Regions from separate parts of the Mycobacterium sp. NGS66 genome, predicted to be linked through region 1. Evidence: riboswitches for the same ligand, from Rfam matches in the RefSeq annotation. Region 1 holds a riboswitch; each other region holds the start of a gene.

Region 1 (6,341 bases):
GCTCCTGCAGTTCCCGGATCCGGTCCTTGGCCCAGCCCTCGGCCTCCAGCTCGGGCGTCACCGTGCCGTCCAACACCACCAGCCCGGTCCCATCGGGCAGCGCCGCGGTGAACTCGGGGTCGGCCGCCACCAGCCGCGAGGTGTACTCGTCGGGCTGCAGCACCGCAGGACCCGCAGTCAGGGTGCCGTCGGGATTCACCACACCTTCGCCGGCTTTGACCGCCTTGATCGCGGCCTGCACGTCCTTGCCCAGCCGCGGCCCGGCAACCCGGGCGTTGACGGTGAGCTCGAACCGGCCGTAGGTGTCGATCGCGTCGGTCAACTCAACCTGCTTGACGTTGAGCTCGTCACCGATCAGGTCGGCGAAGGGCTCCAACTTCGACGGCTCATCCACTGCCACAGTCAATTTCGGCAACGGCAGCCGGACCCGGAGCTTCTTCGCCTTACGCAGCGACGACGCGGCCGAACAGACATCGCGGACCTGATCCATCGCCGCCACCAGGTCGGGGTCGGCGGGCAGCACGTCGGCCTCGGGCCAATCGGTCAGGTGCACCGACCGTTCGCCGGTAAGACCGCGCCAGATCACCTCGGTCGCCAGCGGAAGCAGTGGCGCGGCCAGCCGCGCCGTCACCTCCAGCACGGTGTGCAGGGTGTCGATGGCCTCGGTGTCCTCTTCCCAGAATCGCGGACGGGAACGCCGCACATACCAATTCGTCAGTGCCTCGGTGAACTGGCGCAGCTGCTCACAGGCGCCGGGAATGTCGCAGACGTCCATCGACTCGGTCAACCCGTCGCGCAGTATCGCGAGCTTGGCCAGGATGTAGCGGTCCAGCACGTGCTTCGAATCTGTGCGCCACACACCGACTTTCGGCGCATACAGGCGCAGGATCGTGTAGGCGTTCCACAGCGGCAGCAGCACCTGGCGCGCGCCTTCGCGGATGCCCTGTTCGGTGACGATCAGGTTGCCGCCGCGCAGCACCGGCGAGGCCATCAGGAACCACCGGGTCGCATCGGAGCCGTCCCGGTCGAACACCTCGTAGACGTCCGGGTAGTTGCGCAGCGACTTGCTTGCCTTCTGCCCGTCGGAGCCCAACACAATCCCATGCGCCGCACAGGTTTTGAACGCCGGACGGTCGAAAATGGCGGTGGCCAGCACATGCAGCGTGTAGAACCAGCCGCGGGTCTGCCCGATGTACTCGACGATGAAGTCGCTCGGGTAATGCGCCTCGAACCAATCCTGGTTCTCGAACGGATAGTGCACCTGCGCATACGGCATGGAGCCCGAGTCGAACCACACGTCAAGCACGTCGGGAATGCGGCGCATGGTGCTGCGGCCGGTCGGGTCGTCAGGGTTGGGCCGGGTGAGTTCGTCGATGTAGGGCCGGTGCAGGTTATCCGGGCGCACGCCGAAGTCGCGCTCCAGCTCATCGAGGCTGCCGTAGACGTCGATACGGGGATAGCCGGGATCGTCGGACTTCCACACCGGAATCGGCGTGCCCCAGTAGCGGTTTCGCGAGATCGACCAATCCCGTGCCCCCCCCAGCCACTTGCCGAACTGACCGTCCCTGACGTGTTCGGGATACCAGGTGATCTGCTGGTTCAGTTCCACCATGCGCTCGCGGAACTCGGTGACCTTGACGAACCACGACGAAACCGCCCGGTAGATCAGCGGATTGCGGCAGCGCCAGCAGTGCGGGTAGGGGTGCTCGTAGGTCTCGTGGCGGATCAGCACGGGCGCGTTCACCGCGGCCGGGCCGCTTTGGCTTTTCAGGTCGCGGATGATCTGCGGGTTGGCGTCGAAAACGTGCTGGCCCTGGTAATCCGGGACGGTGGCGTCGAAGCGGCCCTTGGCGTCGACGGGAGTGACCGGCGCGATGCCGGCCTGCTCGGCGGTGGTCATGTCGTCTTCGCCGTAGGCCGGCGCCATATGCACGATGCCGGTGCCGTCCTCGGTGGTCACAAAGTCCCCCGGCAGCACGCGAAATGCGTTGGGCGAGTCCATGAAGTACGGGAACGGCGGCAGGTAGCGCAGGCCCAGCAGATCGGCGCCGCGGTATGTCCCCAGCACCTCGGGCTCTTCACCCAGCTCACGGGCATACGCCGCCAGCCGCGCCTCGGCCAGCACCAGACGGCGATCGGCGGCGGCCACCTGCACGTAGGTCACCTCCGGATGAACGGCGACCGCGAGGTTCGACGGCAGGGTCCACGGAGTAGTCGTCCACACCAGCAGATAGGCGCCGTCCAATTGCCCACCGGCGATCTTGAATCCGACTGTGAGAGCAGGGTCTTGGCGGCTTTGGTAGACGTCGTCGTCCATCCGCAGTTCGTGGTTGGACAGCGGGGTTTCGTCACGCCAGCAGTACGGCAGCACGCGGTAACCCTCGTAGGCCAGCCCCTTGTCCCACAACTGCTTGAAGGCCCAGATCACCGACTCCATGTAGGTGGGGTCGAGGGTCTTGTAGTCGTTGTCGAAGTCGACCCAGCGGGCCTGACGGGTCACATAGGTCTGCCATTCGTCGGTGTAGCGCAGCACCGATGCCCGGCAGGCGTCGTTGAACGCGGCAATCCCCATGTCGTCGATCTGGGATTTGTCGGTGATACCCAGCTGGCGTTCGACCTCGAGCTCGGCGGGCAGCCCGTGGGTGTCCCAGCCGAAGCGGCGGTCCACCTTGTAGCCGCGCATGGTCCGGTACCGCGGCACGATGTCCTTGACGTAGCCGGTCAGCAGGTGACCGAAATGCGGCAGACCGTTGGCGAACGGCGGGCCGTCGTAGAACACGTAGGCCGGAGCCCCATCGCGGCGGGCGATGCTCGCCCGGAAGGTGTCGTCGTGAAACCAGTAGTCCAGGACCTGGGCTTCCAGCGCGGGGAAGTCCGGGGAGCCGCCGTGCTGGTCGGCGCCCAGGTTGGTGCGTGGGTAGGCGGTGTCGCTCATCCGTCTCCTGTGCCATCGGTGCAGGCACGGGGACGACGACGCGCTACGCGCGAGCGCCGCGGTACCACCCCGCTTGCCGCGCAGCCGCGCGGCCACTCGTTCAAGGCTGTGACGGGCCTGCCCGTTCGGTTCTACTGGGCTTTGAAGCTGTTCTTCCGAAGGCTCCCCGGTGATGGCCGGATCGGTGCCGATGCACAGATTCTACTGAGCGCCGCAAATCAGCGGCAGGTGTCCTGTGCCGAGCAGACGCAAAATCCCTGATTCTCGCGCGAAAATCAGGGATTTTGTGTCTGCTCGCCGTCCATGCGCTAGGCCTGGACTTGGAGCACACCGATGCGCAGCAGCGCCGCATACACGTGACGCACTGGAACGGTGAGCAACTGGGCAGCCCCGTCGACCAGCGGGTCGCCGTACGGCCGGTTCTCGATACGGCGCGCCACCTTCTTCGGCGCGGCCGGCTGGATCGCCTCGCCGTCGCGCACCACATGCAGCTTGGGCGCGGCGGTCACGGCTACTTCGTCGTAGAGAGCAACGGTCATGATCGCCTCCTGAAAGATCGAACGAGCACTAGGGGACTGACTTGAACTGACGTCGTTCGTCCCGGCGTGGTTCCGATCTCAGGCGGACCTGGCTTTCGGCTCAGCTGAAGAGGATGTCGCGCCGCAGACCGGATCGGGACGAAACACAGTCCGGATATCGACCCGGACTACCACTGGAACTCATGCGTCCCTCACCTCCTTCGCGGTCACGACGCGCGGTCACCCGCACGATCTAGGCGTGCACAAAAGGAGTACGGAGATCCGACGACTGTCGGAAGCCGGCACCCCTCTCGTCAGAGTTTTGGCACCACACGACGTGTCCTGGCCTGGGAAACAATCCCAGCCGGAAGCCACCTGGGCTCAACCCTTAATCCGGGAGGAGCTGTCCTGACCCGGGGCGTCTTTCGACGTTCGGGGTCAGTGGCCTGTGTTCGTGTAGCCGCCTCACCTAACGAGGTGCTTACCCGACCGATGATGCATGACCCGCCGTGCTGGGTCAAACCCGTTCGGGGTGCGTTGTCGAATATTTACCGTTTCTTCAGTCTGGCCCGGATCTGTTCACCTGCACCCTGGGGCGCAGGCCGTCGAGCACCAGCGAAACCACGAAGTCGGCAACCTCGGCCGCGGTGACGTCGTCGTCGGTGCGCAGGCGCCGGTGCGCCAACTGGCCGACCAGCGCCGCCAGTGTGTACGCCACCATCCGGGGCGGGGCGGACACCATCTCACCGCGCTGTTGAGCGGCGACGATGACCGTCTCGATGTCGTCGATGAACCGTTCGTAGATACCGGCCAGGTGCTTCTCGAACCGGTCGCCCAGCGCGTAGGCGTCGCGAAAGAGCAGTTTGACCGTGGCTTTGTCGGCTTCGAAGAACTCGAATGTCGCCTGCACGGATGCTTTCAGCAAGGCGCGTAACGACGCCTCTCTGCTGTGCGGTGACCCATTCAGCTCGCTCAGCGTCGTCGCGACGCGCGCGCGCAAGGCAACCTCCTGAACCGCCATCAGCGCGTGGAACAGGTCTTCCTTGGAGTCGAAGTACCAATAGATCGACCCGTAGGCCAAGCCGGCCTGCTTGGCGATGTCGGCGATGGTCGTGGCGTGAAAACCCTTGCGGGCGAACACTTCTTTGGCGGCCGCCATGATCTGGTCGCGGCGCTGCGACTTGTCCTCGGCACTGACCGCCCGACGCCGGCGCGTGGTGGCGCTCACCTGTCTACTAGGCCCTCGAGGCGTCCGATGGTGTCGATGAACTCCTCGACCATGTCGAGCACCACCGCGCGGGTGGGCCGGACCCGATCCAACGATCCGACCACCTGCCCGACGAAGTAGGTCGCCAGCTCGCGTGCCTTGGCGCCGGGATGGCCGGCGGCTTGATTGATGCGCAGCTGCGGCTCACCGACCAGCGCGGTCTGCAGCGGCATGCCCAGCGGGTCGGGGGTATCCGGCCGGTCCCACTCGTCGGTCCAGGCCGTGCGCAGCATCCGGGCCGGCTTGCCCGTCATCGACCGGGACCGCACGGTGTCCGACGAACTGGCGGCCAGGAACTTGTCCTTGACCACCGGAGGTGTTTCGGCTTCCTCGGTGGTCAGCCACACCGACCCGCACCACACCCCCTCGGCGCCCAGGGCCAGCGCCGCGGCGATCTGACGGCCGCGGGCGATCCCGCCCGCGGCCAGCACGGGGGTCGGCGCGACAGCATCGACAATCTCGGGCACCAAGACCATGGTCGCCACCTCGCCGGTGTGTCCGCCTGCCTCGGTGCCTTGCGCGACGATCAAGTCGACGCCCGCCGCCGCATGCCGTCGCGCGTGCTGCGTGGTGCCGGCCAGGGCGGCGACCAGCACATTCTGGTCGTGGGCGCGCTGAACTAAGTCGGGTGGCGGCGGCCCCAGTGCGCTGGCGATCAGCCGGATGTCGTGAGCGAAGGCCACGTCGAGCAGTGGCTGGTATCCCTTTGGCGAGATGTTGAGCCCGCGCCCGGACGGTTCACGGGGTTGGCCTGCGGCTGCAATGCCGTAGCGCGCCAGCAGGTCGTCGAGAAACGCGCGATGCTCCTCGGGTAGCAAGTCCCGTACCTGGTCGGCGTCGATCCCACCCTGCTCGGCGCCGACGTATTTGGGTGGCAACAGCAAGTCCACCCCATAGGGCTTGCCGGCGGTCTGTTCCTCGATCCAGGTCAGCTCGTTGTCCAGCCGATCCGGGCTGTGCGCCACCGCGCCGAGAATCCCGAAGCCGCCGGCATTGGACACGGCGGCCACGACGTCACGGCAGTGGCTGAAGGCACAGATAGGGAATTCAACGCCGAGCATCTCGGCGACTCGGGTCCGCATTGCCCGACGCTAAGAGTTATTGATTGATATGTCAATCGAAAGTACGCTGCGAGCCATGGCCGAACCGTTGACCGCCGAGCAGCAACATCAGCGCCGGCAGGCGGTGCGCGACCTGATGACAACCACCCCGTTCATCGGCGGGTTGGGCATCGTCTTCGAACGCTACGAGCCCGACGACGTCGTGATCCGGCTCCCGTTCCGCAATGACCTGACCAACGACGGCGTGTACTTCCACGGCGGGGTGATCGCGTCGGTGATGGACACCGCCGGCGCCGCGGCCGCGTGGTCGAACCACGACTTCGAGAAGGGCATGCGAGCGTCGACCGTGGCAATGAGCATCCAGTACACCGGGGCGGCCAAGCGCTGCGATCTCATCTGTCAGGCCCGAACGGCGCGCCGACGCAAGGAACTGACCTTCACCGAGATCACCGCTTCCGACCCCGACGGCAATGTCGTGGCCCACGCGGTGCAGACCTACCGGATTGTGTGATTGCCGTAGGTCAGGGCGAGTGTGCCGTTGTATCACGCCGTGCGGTCTC
Region 2 (6,341 bases), on a different contig from region 1:
AATCGCGCTACCCGTCGCCCCGCGGCCGGCCATGCCCATCGGTGCCATTCCGGGCATGCCTGCCGCGGCCGCAGGAGGCGCGGCGAGCGGGGAGTTCCCCAACGCCGAGCCGAGGGGGCTTAGCGGGGGCGCGGCGGCAGTCCAGCTCGGCGGCACCGACAACGGACCAATCGAGGCCGCGTTTCCGAGCCCGGCCGATACTCCGCTGCCCAGACCACCCAGGCCGCCCAAACCGCCCAGGCCGGCGGTGGGGCCGGCCAGCGCAGCACCAAGCCCTTCGGTCGCCGCTCCCAACGCCTCCGCAGGTTCAGTCGCGTGGCCCATCAGCCCCGTGAATGCACCTAACGTGTTACTGGGCATGTAGAAGCCCGACGAGAAGATGGTGTTCCAGATATTCGCGTTGGGCCCCCATTGATTCCAGAAGCTGTCCAGCGCAGAATTTCCCGACCCTTGCCCAGTCAGGAGGCCAGCGATTTCGCCGAGCCCGGACGTCGAGGCCGATGAGGACGACATTGGTGATGCCATCCCCTGCAGCGTGGTGGGCATGGTGGTGACCAATTGGGACAGCGTCGCCTGTGTGCTCGTCGTGCCCGCCGATGTTCCGGCGGCTTGGGTCACCACGGCAGCCTGGTTGGCCAGAGCGCTCGGGTTGGTGTTTTGCTGCGGCGCACCAAAAGGCGTCAGCTTGGATGCGGCCGCCGACGATCCGGCGTAGCCGTACATTGCCGCCGCGTCCTGGGCCCACATCTGGCCGTAATGAGCTTCGGTGGCCATGATCGCCGGGGTGTTCTGCCCCAAAACGTTGGTCGCCACCAGCGCTGCCAGCTGCGCGCGGTTGGCCGCGATCACCGGCGGCGGTACCGTCATCGCAAATGCGGTTTCATAGGCCGCTGCGGCGGCCGTGGCCTGGCTCGCGGTCTGCTCAGCCTGGGCGGCGGTGGTGTTCATCCATGCGACATAGGGTGCCGCGGCGGCCGCCATCGAGGCCGATGCCGGACCGCGCCAGCCTGCGCTGGTCAGCCCCGAGATCACCGATTCGTAGGTTGTCGCCTGCGAACGCAACTCAGCGGCGAGCCCATTCCAGGCCGATCCGGCAGCCAACATCGATGTCGCTCCTGGACCGGAATACATTCTGGCGGAGTTGATTTCCGGTGGTAACGCGCCGAAGTCAAATATCGTGGTCATCGCAGTACCCCCTTTAGAGAGTCGCAGTAGCGTTGGCTGCCTCGGTGGCAAGATACGAAGCGGCACTGGCAGCTAAGATGCGCACGAACATGTCGTGAACCGCCAGGGCTTGGGCACTTACCGCCTGATACATCGCCGCGTGCGAGCCGAATTGCGTTGCAGTCAACGCAGATACCTCGTCAGCAGCGGCGGGTACCACTGCTGTCGTCGGCAGCGCGGCGGCCGCGTTCTGGGCGGCTAGCGCCGAACCGATACCTTGCAAGTGGTTGGCCGCCGCCGACAGCATTTCCGGCTGTGTGGTCACAAAAGACATCGGACTTCTCCTTAAGGAAGGCAGACTGAAGCTGCGGCTGTGGCGGTGTCACAGCACGCGAGGACCACGCACACCGACGAAACGATGGCGTGCGTGTGTTAACCGAAGCGGCGCAAGCCGATTCAGATGATGGAAACGGTGCCGGGGCCGGATCCGAACGACATGGTCATTGGACTCGGATAGGGACTATCACCGCGACTCATCTCGCTCTCACCTCCTCACGGCCAGGACACACGGGGGTGCCGCCATAGTGCACAACGGGATGAGGTCACCCGGCGAATCAGCCAGGCGCGGCACCCCTCTCGTCAGAGCTTTGGCACTGCACGGCGTATCCGGTTGAGCCGGAAGCCACTTGGGCTCAACCCTTAAGCCGGGAAGAGCTGTCCTGACCGGGGGCGTCTTTCGACGTTCGAGGTCAGTGGCCTATATCCGTGCAGACGCCTCACCTAGCGAGGTGCATGCACGGCAATGCTCACACCAAAACCGGCGCCCGTCAACCCCCTTCACCACGTGAACCCCTGTCAATCCCCTGTGGGTCGGAGTTCGGCGACCCGAATCCGTGATGCAGGATGACCGTGAAATCAGAGTGCGGTTGTGTTTCAGCATGAATATTGTTCTCGGGATTCGGCATTCAGGGCTGTACCTTGACTTGCGTCTTTTGATTTATTGAGCAGCCTTCGTGGCCAAACCGGTAGTTTCCGCTTTTGCCTGAAGCAAGTGAGGTGAGGCAGATGGTCGATAAACCCGAGCCCGGGGGCACCCAGGCATCCCACCGAAGGATCGGCCAACGGACAATCTGCAGCGCCTGATCCACGTGCCTGATCTGGGCGCACATGCGGTCAAAGTTATTCCGCAGAACTACGGATGTCGACCGCCGTCAACAACGTTCGCTAATGGTAGGTGCTGGGGGTGTCCTTTTCACCGGTGCTTGCCGCGATCCTGCACAACGCGCCGTCGGCGGCAGTGGCCACCAACAGCTCCCGGCTGATCCGATACCGCCTCATCAACGGTCAATCACGATCGCCCAACGGGCAGTCGGCGACTGAGCCATCCCTCCTCGATTAGAAAGCAACGCTGCCCTCGGGCAGTCAGTGACGGGCAGTTCCACCACCTAGGCATCGGTCACAACAATCAGACCCGGCCGTCGTGGTTATTGCCGCAGCAGGCGACGGTCGGCATTGAAAAGTGGGGCATGCGCTCATGAGCACAGATACGCACGCGGCGACCGCGAACATCTGGGATCGCTGACTAACAAACTAATGCGGCGCCGGCAGCGGCGCCGGCGGGGAAGCTGGCCCACGACAACAAGTATTCAAGCCGCGTTGGGCCGTGCGCGTCTTCACAGTGCTCCCCCGGTGGCACCCTTACCAAGCCCGATTCACGGGCCTCAAGCTTGTCGACGGCACGTGAAACTGATCACCGCGTGGCATCCAAATTTTGACCCCATGTCTGGTGATCCTGGCTCTAGTCGAGTCAGGAAGGACGAAATAGATGCTGGCCGAGGAGGATTGGGCTGAGATCGTCGTTTGCAACCGGTCCGAGGGGTTGCCGATCAAGGCGATCGCGCGGGTGACGGGTATTTCGCGCAATACCGGGTGGGCAGCGCTGGCCTCGGACAAACCCCCGAAGTATCAGCGGCCGCCGAAAGGTGGGATCCGGACGCAGTTGAGCTGCAGATCCGACAATCGCTGTGGTTGTATCCGACGATGCCGGCGACGGTGATCGCCGAGCGGATCGGTTGGACGCGGTCGATGCGACACTGCCGGGCCGGGTGGCCGAGTTGCGGCCTGAGTCCCTTCCGGACACGGGCGCGAGGGAATATCCGGCGTCGTCGAGCATTAATTCACCCGTGTGGAAGAAACTCACCGCCTCTTCAGTGACAACGAAGTTCTGATACGAGTCTGGGTCCCACCCGATGCCCGGGGATAACTGGAAATTCCTAGGGAGTTGTCGCCTCGCCAGCTCCGTCGCGACCGCCGGGCAGATCGGGTCCATCGGGTTAGCGCCGGGCCCGAATAAGGTTTCGAACGCCACGGGCCGATTCTGGTCGAAGTCGAAGGTAAAGGAGTCGTACGTGCCTACCTGTACCGCAGGCTTCGTCCACTTAGCAGCAGCGCCACGCGCTCATCGCGCTCACCAGTCGTCCAGCCGTTTGGCCTGACGTGGCTCAGCGCCGCGCTGATGATCGCGGAACCCGCCATTAACTTTTGCGAATTCATTGCAACCACGCTTAGCCCGATCTAGCGTCATCATCTTGTGTGTGTGAACGACCCATACCAGTGCGCAGACGTGCAGCACGACTCGGCGAAGCAAGGACGCCCATGACCAACGCCGTTGCCTCGGATGTGTCCGGTTGGGGATTCGCCCGGTTCCGCGCCAGTCTGTCCCGCCGGGACGGGCTGACATTGGCCGGGATGGCCGGCTTCATCCTGATGCTCAATGTCGTCGGTTGGTGTGTGCTGGCGCTACTGGTAGCGCCAAAGAATTATGACCTGGGGCCATCGGGAGTGTTCGGCGTCGGCTTGGGTGTCACCGCGTTCCTGCTCGGGGCTCGGCACGCTTTCGACGCCGACCACATCGCCGCGGTCGACAACACCACCCGCAAGCTGGTTGGCGAGAACCGCCCGGCGATGTCGGTGGGTTTCTGGTTCTCGTTGGGCCACTCGACGGTCGTGTTCACCATTTCGCTGCTGCTGGCCTTGGGAATCCGCGCGCTCGCCGGGCAGATCGGATCCAAGGACAGCAGGTCGGCGTTGCAGGAAAACCTGGGTGTGGTCGGCACCGTCGTTTCCGGGACATTCCTGATGCTGATCGGGCTGATCAACCTGGCGGCGCTGGTCGGTATCACCAAATTATTTCGCCAGATGCGCGGCGGCGAGCTCGACGAGGTGGAGATGGAACGCCAGCTCAACGCCCGCGGTTTCATGGCCCGTGTCCTTGGGCCGATTATGCGCGCGGTCGCCAAGCCGTGGCACATGTACCCGGTCGGGCTGCTGTTCGGGCTCGGATTCGACACCGCCAGCCAGGTGGCGCTGTTGGTACTGGCCTCCGGCTCGGCGGCGTTCGCGCTGCCCTGGTATGCGATCCTTGTTCTGCCGATCCTGTTTGCCGCCGGGATGTGTTTATTCGACACCGCCGACGGGGTGTTCATGTCCCGCGCCTACGGCTGGGCCTTCCTCAAACCGGTTCGCAAGGTGTTCTACAATCTCACGATCACCGCGCTGTCGGTGGCGGTCGCCCTGATCATAGGACTGGTCGAGCTGCTCGGGCTGCTCGCCGAGAAGGCTGGTATCGATTCCGGGCCGCTGGGGTGGGTCGCGTCCCTCGACCTCGGCGTCGTCGGCTACACCGTCGTGAGCTTGTTCGTCTTTACCTGGCTCATCGCACTGGCGATCTGGCGCTTCGGGCGTATCGAGGACAAATGGACCGCCGGCATGCAACGCGCCATCGGCAACGCAGACTAATCACGGCAGCGCCTGACCGGCACGTTTGAGGTATCCATCAGGTAACACCAGTAGATGGCTGAGTCTAGCCAACGACCTCAGTGGCTGACGTCGGCGCCAGAGCACGCGACCCCCTGGCGGCATGGTGAGAATCGACCCCCTGGAGTGGTGGTTGGTGTGTTCAGTCCGGACACATAGCTGATGGACCGCTCCAAAGACATCCCTGGCACTCTCCGAAAGTGAGAGTGCTGATCGTGAACGAACCCTGGTTGGAAATTCTGCTGACCTCGATGCGCGACCAGATCACGGTCGCCGCGACGTGCCGTCGCCACGGCATCTCGCGGCAAAGCTTCTACGTCTACCAACGTCGCTTCTACGTCGTCGTGGTCCTCGCTAAAGAGGGTTGGATGCGGGCGCCGTCGGCGCGGAGCTTGACGGTGGCCAGGAACGCCTGCTCGGCATGTTCCTCGTGGGCGGCGATGGCCCCGGAATCTCTCGGTGGATTCGGCCTGCCGTAGTTTAATCTACGGCCGTACGAACTTTGTCTGCGGACCTGGCGGGGCGTGATATCGGTGAGGTGGGCTAAATCGTGTTGATAACCCCGGAGGACCGGGCCCGATCAGACGACCGCGCCCTGGTCGAGCTGGCCCGCCGCGGCAAGAAGCGACACCGACTGGCCTGGCTGCTGTTGGGGCCGGGAGTGTTGGCCATGCTCGGTGAAAACGACGGGCCGAGCATGATCTCCTACACCACCGCTGGGGCCGCCTACGGGCTTGGTTTCTTCCTGCCGTTCACGCTGGCGCTGTTCGCTATGGCCTACGTTTGCCAGGAAATCTGCATGCGGGTCGGCGCCGTGACGCACCGCGGCTACGGCGAGCTCGTGCTCCAGCGCTACGGCCGTCTATGGGGGTGGTTCGGGGCGGCTGATCTGGCGGTGACCAACCTGGTGACGCTCATCGCAGAGTTCGTGGCCATCCGTGTCGGGCTGGCCTACTTCGGCATAGGAGCGCCGGTGGCCGCGCTAGGTGGAGTGGTGCTGGTGGCCGCGGCAGCCAGCGGGGGGCGCTACCGGCGCTGGGAGCGGACCGTGCTGGCCCTTGCGATGTTCAACGCGCTGTTCTTGGTGGCCGCGCTGCTAACCCGGCCGCGCTGGGTGCCGATCGGCCACGCCTTGGCGACGTTCACTCCGCTCCCGCACGGTCCGATCAACACGATCCTGCTGCTGATCGCTTCCACGATCGATGCCACCGTCACGCCGTAGATGATCTTCTTTCAGCAAAGTGCTGCCGCCGACAAGGGCATCACCACCCGCGACCTCGGGCACGGACGGCTAGACACCGCGCTCGGAGCGGGCCTGGCCGCCGCCTTCGGATGTGGCGCGCTGATCGTGGGCTCGGCAC
Region 3 (6,341 bases), on a different contig from region 1:
AACACCGCGATTAATCGACGAGATATTCATCACTTGCGCGTGTCGGGACGTCAGTTCCATCGACGAGGGCCGGAATGCCATTTCCAATCGCGCCGCAAGATAACTCGGCGCAGTGAGCTATTCAGCTGTCATCGAGGCTCGCTCTCGACACGAGCGAGTTTCGGCGGGCGATTACCAAATCGATAATCAACCAGCACGTGAATTTCTTGAGCGTACGTAGCCGTCGCCGTGAAGATGCTGATTTGCACCTGTTGGTTTCCTGTGAGTGGCGGCGGCGACCGGACGGGCTGCGGCACGCCTGGACCGGGTGTGTCTATCCGGCGGCCGGTGACCGTGTGACGAAGGACGGGCGGAAACCGTAGCGCGGGATGGCGCGGTCGTATCCCTGCCGGCCCATGCCGGCGCCGAACGGCACCGGAGGGGTGCTTGTCGTCAACGGCGAGGCACCGGTGACCGACGCGCCGGGAAGCGACGAAGACAGTGGGCTGTGCAGCGGGGCGGACCCGGCCCAGCTCGGAGGTACCGACAGCGGACCGACCATCCCCGCACGGCCGACGCTCGCCGACACGGCATTGCCAAGGCCGCCGATGCCGCTCATTGGTGCAGGGATTGCCCCACCAACCGCGGTTGTGGCTGCCTGTGCCGCCGCATCGCCGGCCGCGTTTCCGGCAGCTTGAGCGCTCAGCAGGCCAAGGAACGGCCCCACGGTGTTGCTCGGCATGTAGAACCCAGAGGCGAAGATGCTGTTCCACAGGGTGGCGTTGGGGCCGAAATTGTCCCAGAGCCAAGATGAATCCGGTCCGGCGCCGGTGGCCAGCCCCAGCACCGCCGTCTCCCCCGTCGTTCCAGTCGACGACGAAGGCGATGCCAGCCCGTGCAGCGCATTGGGCAGGGTGGCCATCACCTGTGACAGCGTCGCCTGCTGGGTGCCGGCCGGCGTGGCAGCAGCTTGGGCGACCGCGGCGGACTGGGCCGCGAGCCCGCTTGCCTGCGTGGTCTGTTGAGGCTGGAGGAACTGGCTCAGCTGGGTCGCGGCCGCCGACGCTCCGGCGTAGCCGTACATGGCGGCGGCGTCTTGAGCCCACATTTCGGCATATTGGATCTCGGTAGCCGCGATAGCTGGGGTGTTTTGACCGAAGAAGTTGGTCGCAATCAACACCATCAGCTGGGCGCGGTTGGCCGCGACGACCGGTGGGGGCACCGTGGCCGCAAACGCTGCTTCATATGCCGCGACGGCGGCCTCGGCCTGCCCGGCGGTTTGCTCCGCCTGCGCCGCGGTGGTGCTCATCCATGCCACGTAGGGCGCGGCGGCGGCCGCCATCGCCGTCGAAGCCGGGCCCAGCCATGCTTGGCCGGTCAGCTCCGCCAGGATTGAGCTGTAACTCGTTGCGGTAGAAAGCAATTCCGCTGCCAACCCATTCCACGCCGACGCCGCGGCCAGTAGCGGGCCCGGCCCCGCTCCGGAATACATCCGAGCCGAGTTGACCTCCGGGGGAAGCATGGCGAAATCCAACAGTGCAGTCATCGCTAGCCTCCTCCCGTTCAGCCAGGGGCCTCAGTGGCCGTGTCGGCGCTCGTGCTTGAGATTCGTGGTTGGTAGCTGGTGAAGTGCGTGAGACGCGCTATCCAGCAGCGGGTGGCCGCGCCACGAACGTGGGCTTGAAGCCGTATTGCGGTACGCTGCGGCCCATTCCTTGCGCGCCCATGCCAAACGGCACTGCGGGCATGCCCGCTGCCATCGCCGGTGGCGGGGCCATCATCGGCGTAGCACCCAGCGCGGACGACAGCGGACCTGCTGGGGCCGCCCCCGCCCAGCTCGGCGGGACCGACAACGGGCCCACCATGGCCGCTCGGCCCAGGTCCGCCGATACGGCGCCGCCCAAGCCGCCAAGACCGGCCAGGCCGCCGGGACCGGCGACAGCTTCACCAAGCGACGTGGCCGCCTCTCCCACGGCTTCGCCGGCCGCGGCGCCGGCCGCTTGGCTGCCGAGCAGGCTCAGAAATGGCCCGATGGTGTTGCTGGGCATGTAGAACCCGGACGAAAAGATGGTGTTCCAGATGTTTGCGTTGGGCCCGAAGTTGTCCCAGAGCCACGACGAATCCAACCCCGACCCGGACCCGGTCAAGTCACTCAAAATCCCCGTCGCCCCGGAGGTCCCCGTCGTCGACGGCGCCGCCATGCTCTGCAGTGTCTTCGGCGTGGCAGAGATCAACTGGGACAGTGTGTTTTGTCCGGTACCGGCTGAGGTGGCGGTCGCTTGGGTGACGGCGGCGGACTGAAGGGCCGGCCCGCCGGGATTAGTGGTCTGCTGCGGAGGGGTGAATTGGGTCAGCCGGGTCGCCACAGCCGACGAGCCCGCGTATCCGTACATGGCGGCGGCATCCTGCGACCACATTTCGGAGTACTGCGCTTCCGTGGCTGCGATCGCAGGAGTGTTTTGGCCGATGACGTTGGTGGAGACCAGCTGTGCCAGCTGGGCGCGGTTTGCCGCTATCTGAGGCGGAGGCACCGTGCCGGCGAATGCGGCTTCGTAGGCCGCTGCTGCGGCCTCTGCCCGGGTGGCGGTCTCCTCGGCCTGTACGGCGGTGGTGTTCATCCACGTCACATAGGGCATGGCCGCTGCGGCCATCGATGCCGATGCCGGGCCCTGCCATTCTTCGTCCGTCAGCGCCGAAAGCACCGAGCCGTACGACAATGCGGCCGAGCGCAATTCAGCAGCCAGCGCCTTCCAGGCCGATGCAGCGCTCACCATCGGGGCCGCACCCGCCCCGGAATACATCCGAGCCGAATTGATTTCCGGCGGGAGCATGGCGAAGTCCAGTACTGCGGTCATCTTTCGCCTTCCCCTTCAGCTGGCTGCGATGGCATTGGCGGCTTCAGTGGCCGCATAGGATGTGGCGCTGGCGCCTAACATGGACGTGAACATCTCGTGGATTGCCGTCGCCTGGGCGCTCACCGCCTGATACATGGCGCCGTGCGCGCTGAATTGCATTGCGGTCAAAGCCGATACTTCGTCGGCGGCTGCGGGGGGCAGGGCGGTGGTCATCGCCGCCGCGGCCACATTCTGTGACGCCAGCCCGGATCCGACTGCATTCAGCTGAATTGTCGCCGCAGCCAGCGCTTCTGGATGCGTCACCACATATGACATCGGACTTCTCCTCACGGAAAGCGGTGTGACGCAGGCCTTTTGGGCCACCCTGGTCGCTGCTTTCCGCGCACCCCATCAACGCACGTGCGAATTGATCACGTGCGGAAGGACTTCGGGGTGTTAACGGACCGCGGAACTAGGGCCGGGGTCGGATCGCCACGAAATGGTCATCGATCTGGAATACGGACTATCGTCGGGACTCATTTCGCTCTCACCTCCTCGCGGCCAGGGCGCACGGGGGCGCCGGTGCTGCACGCGGGGAGAAGTGCCTGAGCAGAAATCTCAGGCACGGCACCCCTCTCGTCAGAGCTTCGGCACTACGCGGCGTATCGGGCCGAAGCCGGAAGCCACTTGGGCTCAACCCTTAAGCCGGGAAGAGCTGTCCTGACCCTGGGCGTCTTTCGACGTTCGAGGTCAGTGGCCTGTATCCACGTAGACGCCTCACCTAGCGAGGTGCGTACGAGAGTCTATGCTTGCACCCGCAGTGCCGTGAGTCAACCCAGTCGATCGCCATGCATTTGCCGCGCTACGCTCGGCCAACGCGTCCGGTGGCTGACTGCGGGATACCGGCGACGACGGAAAGCGTTGATCGGCACGATATGTCGGATGGCCCGACAACAATGTTCGGCTCCTCGAACTCTGCCTCACCGGCCATCCCACAGTCGACGACCCACCCGGCAGTCATCACTGTGCTCAACCCCAGCCGGCCGCCGCGGGCTCCGGCACCAGCTATCGGGTTCGCGACCGCGTTCGCATCGCAAACTCCCTCAGTTGCATTGCGCCCCTGATCTTTTCGTGACCAGACCGGTCGCCCGCGGACCGGTCGGATAATCGGAATTGACGAGTGGTGGGTCGGGGTGCAAGATAGTGCTCGTATGCACCTCGGTAGGTGAGGCGTCTACACGGATACAGGCCACTGACCTCCAACGTCGAGAGACGCCCAGGGTCAGGACAGCTCTTCCCGGCTTAAGGGTTGAGCCCAAGTGGCTTCCGGCTCAACCGGATACGCCGTGTGGTGCCGAAGCTCCGACGAGAGAGGTGCCGCGTTCGGGATTCGCCTGGATGCGCATCTCTCCCGGGCAGTTGGTAGGCACCGCGTGTGCCATGGCCGTGAGGAGGTGAGGGCGAAATGAGTCCCGGCGATAGTCCGTATCCCAGATCCGTCTTGTCCCGATCCGGTTCCGGCCTGGCTCCGGCCGCCTGAACTTCTCGAGCGCCCGTCGAACTACCGCGCTTAACGCGTGGGGTTGCCGCGCGCTCCGATGCGGGTGTCGCGTCGAGTAAGACGAGCCGATCGGGCTCCCCCGTTGGAGCAGATCATGGCTTCTGTTGTGCCACACTGTGTTTCATTGCTGCGAGGCTTCAGTGCTGCGAGGCTTCAGCGCTGCGAGGCTTAGCGGGTCGCGGTCAAGCCGAGCGGCCAACCCTTACTGACTGACTTTCACCCATCGTTCCCAGCACGACTCTTTGCGATAGCGAGACATTCATGGCTTCCATTTCGACCGAGGCACTCGGTGGTGTCGGCGCGTCTGCGACCACGAAGCGCCCTGCATCCCAAGCCCTGACCCTTGCGGCACCGGCGGTATCACCCGGCACTTCCGGTTCGGCGGCGCTGGATTCGGCGCATGTCGGGGACATCATCGGCGCCTTTGGCCGTATCGGTCGAGACGTCAGGCAGGCCGGCCACAGTCGTTGGCAGCGATTGCGATTGCTGATGGTCATCACCGGTCCCGGGCTGATCGTGATGATCGGCGACAACGACGCCGGCGGTGTTGCCACCTACGCCCAGGCCGGCCAGAACTACGGCATGAACCTGTTATGGACACTGGTACTGCTGATCCCGGTGCTGTACGTGAACCAGGAGATGGTGCTCCGCTTGGGGGCGGTCACCAGGGTTGGGCACGCGCGGCTGATTTTTCAGCGATTCGGCAAGTTCTGGGGCGCCTTCAGCATCGGTGACCTGGTGATCCTCAACGCGTTGACGATTGTCACCGAATTCATCGGAGTATCACTGGCACTCGGGTTCTTGGGCTGCCCGAAAATCATCGCGATACCGGCCGCCGCGGTGCTGTTATTCGCGGTCGTAGCCGGTGGCTCGTTCCGCCGCTGGGAACAGGTGACATTCGTGCTGATCGCGGTGAACGTCGCGATCATCCCGCTCGTGCTGTCCGTGCACCCTGCGCTCGGCCCAAGCATGCGTGGCCTACTGCCCTCACTGCCCGGGGAACCAGACTCGGTCGTGCTGATGGTCATCATGGCGATTGTCGGTACCACGGTGGCGCCATGGCAGTTGTTCTTTCAGCAGTCGAACGTCGTTGACAAGCGAATCACGCCGCGCTGGATGCGCTATGGCCGAGCCGATCTGGGTATCGGCATCGTCGCGGTCATCGGTGGAGCGATCGCGCTGATGGCGGCGACGGCGTTCGGCCTCGGCGGTTCGACCGCCGCCGGTAGCTTCATTGACGCCGGCGCGGTCGCGTCTGCGCTGTCCAGTCACGTCGGCCACACGGTCGGCGTGCTGTTCGCGATCATTCTGTTGGACGCGTCGCTGATCGGAGCAAATGTCGTGGGACTGGCCACCACGTACGCCCTCGGTGATGCCTTCGGCAAGCCGCACTCGCTGCACTGGAAGATCACCGAGGCCCCGCTGTTCTACGGCAGCTATGCCGCCCTTCTTGCGGTATCGTCTGCGGTCGCGTTCAGCCCCGATCACGTCCTGGGCCTGATCACCCAAGGTGTCCAGGCCCTGGCCGGGGTGCTGCTCCCGTCGGCGACGGTGTTTTTGGTTCTGCTGTGCAACGACCGCCCGGTGCTCGGTCCGTGGGTGAACACCTTCCGCCAGAATGCCTTGGCGTGGCTGATCGTATGGTCGCTCGTCGTGCTGTCGCTGATGCTGACCGCGGTGACGTTCTTCCCCAAGCTATCCACTGCGACGTTGATCAGTGGCCTCGCTATCGGGGCGGTGTTGGGAATTGTCGGCGCCGCCATCGTCTTCGCGGTCGGCTGGTTCGCCGATCGGCGCAGCGCAGAATCGATGGAAAAGGTTCTCAGCGCAGCGGGTTTCGAGCGGGTGAGCATCGACGAGCTGCCGAAGTTGACCCGCGCCGAACGTCGGGCCCTGCGCGACGAGGTGCGGGCAAACTGGACCATGCCCTCCTTGGCGACGCTGGATCGCCCCGTCATGTCGCCCGT

Evidence for each region. A riboswitch is a leader RNA that binds a small molecule or an ion and turns the genes downstream of it on or off. The one in region 1 is predicted to bind magnesium.
Region 2: another riboswitch for magnesium. It lies ahead of AC5Y2L_RS25020 (PE family protein); the one in region 1 lies ahead of AC5Y2L_RS11510 (Rv1535 family protein).
Region 3: another riboswitch for magnesium. It lies ahead of AC5Y2L_RS21070 (NRAMP family divalent metal transporter); the one in region 1 lies ahead of AC5Y2L_RS11510 (Rv1535 family protein).

Annotation. Positions count from the first base shown of each region.
Region 1 covers NZ_JCALCG010000004.1:342,749-349,089, forward strand. The annotation lists gene ileS (isoleucine--tRNA ligase) at 1-2,935, opposite strand, end outside; gene AC5Y2L_RS11510 (Rv1535 family protein) at 3,244-3,474, opposite strand; M-box (ykoK) riboswitch at 3,753-3,937, opposite strand; gene AC5Y2L_RS11515 (TetR/AcrR family transcriptional regulator) at 4,013-4,681, opposite strand; gene AC5Y2L_RS11520 (NAD(P)H-dependent flavin oxidoreductase) at 4,678-5,802, opposite strand; gene AC5Y2L_RS11525 (PaaI family thioesterase) at 5,858-6,292, shown strand.
Region 2 covers NZ_JCALCG010000017.1:67,336-73,676, reverse strand. The annotation lists gene AC5Y2L_RS25025 (PPE family protein) at 1-1,185, opposite strand, end outside; gene AC5Y2L_RS25020 (PE family protein) at 1,199-1,498, opposite strand; M-box (ykoK) riboswitch at 1,789-1,959, opposite strand; partial or broken gene AC5Y2L_RS25015 (copper-transporting ATPase) at 2,289-2,563, shown strand; partial or broken gene AC5Y2L_RS25010 (IS21 family transposase) at 2,990-3,299, shown strand; gene nicT (Nickel transporter NicT) at 3,820-4,962, shown strand; gene AC5Y2L_RS25000 (hypothetical protein) at 5,196-5,459, shown strand; partial or broken gene AC5Y2L_RS24995 (NRAMP family divalent metal transporter) at 5,651-6,341, shown strand, end outside.
Region 3 covers NZ_JCALCG010000012.1:187,534-193,874, forward strand. The annotation lists gene AC5Y2L_RS21055 (PPE family protein) at 314-1,525, opposite strand; gene AC5Y2L_RS21060 (PPE family protein) at 1,623-2,834, opposite strand; gene AC5Y2L_RS21065 (PE family protein) at 2,850-3,149, opposite strand; M-box (ykoK) riboswitch at 3,438-3,609, opposite strand; M-box (ykoK) riboswitch at 4,024-4,194, shown strand; gene AC5Y2L_RS21070 (NRAMP family divalent metal transporter) at 4,636-6,341, shown strand, end outside.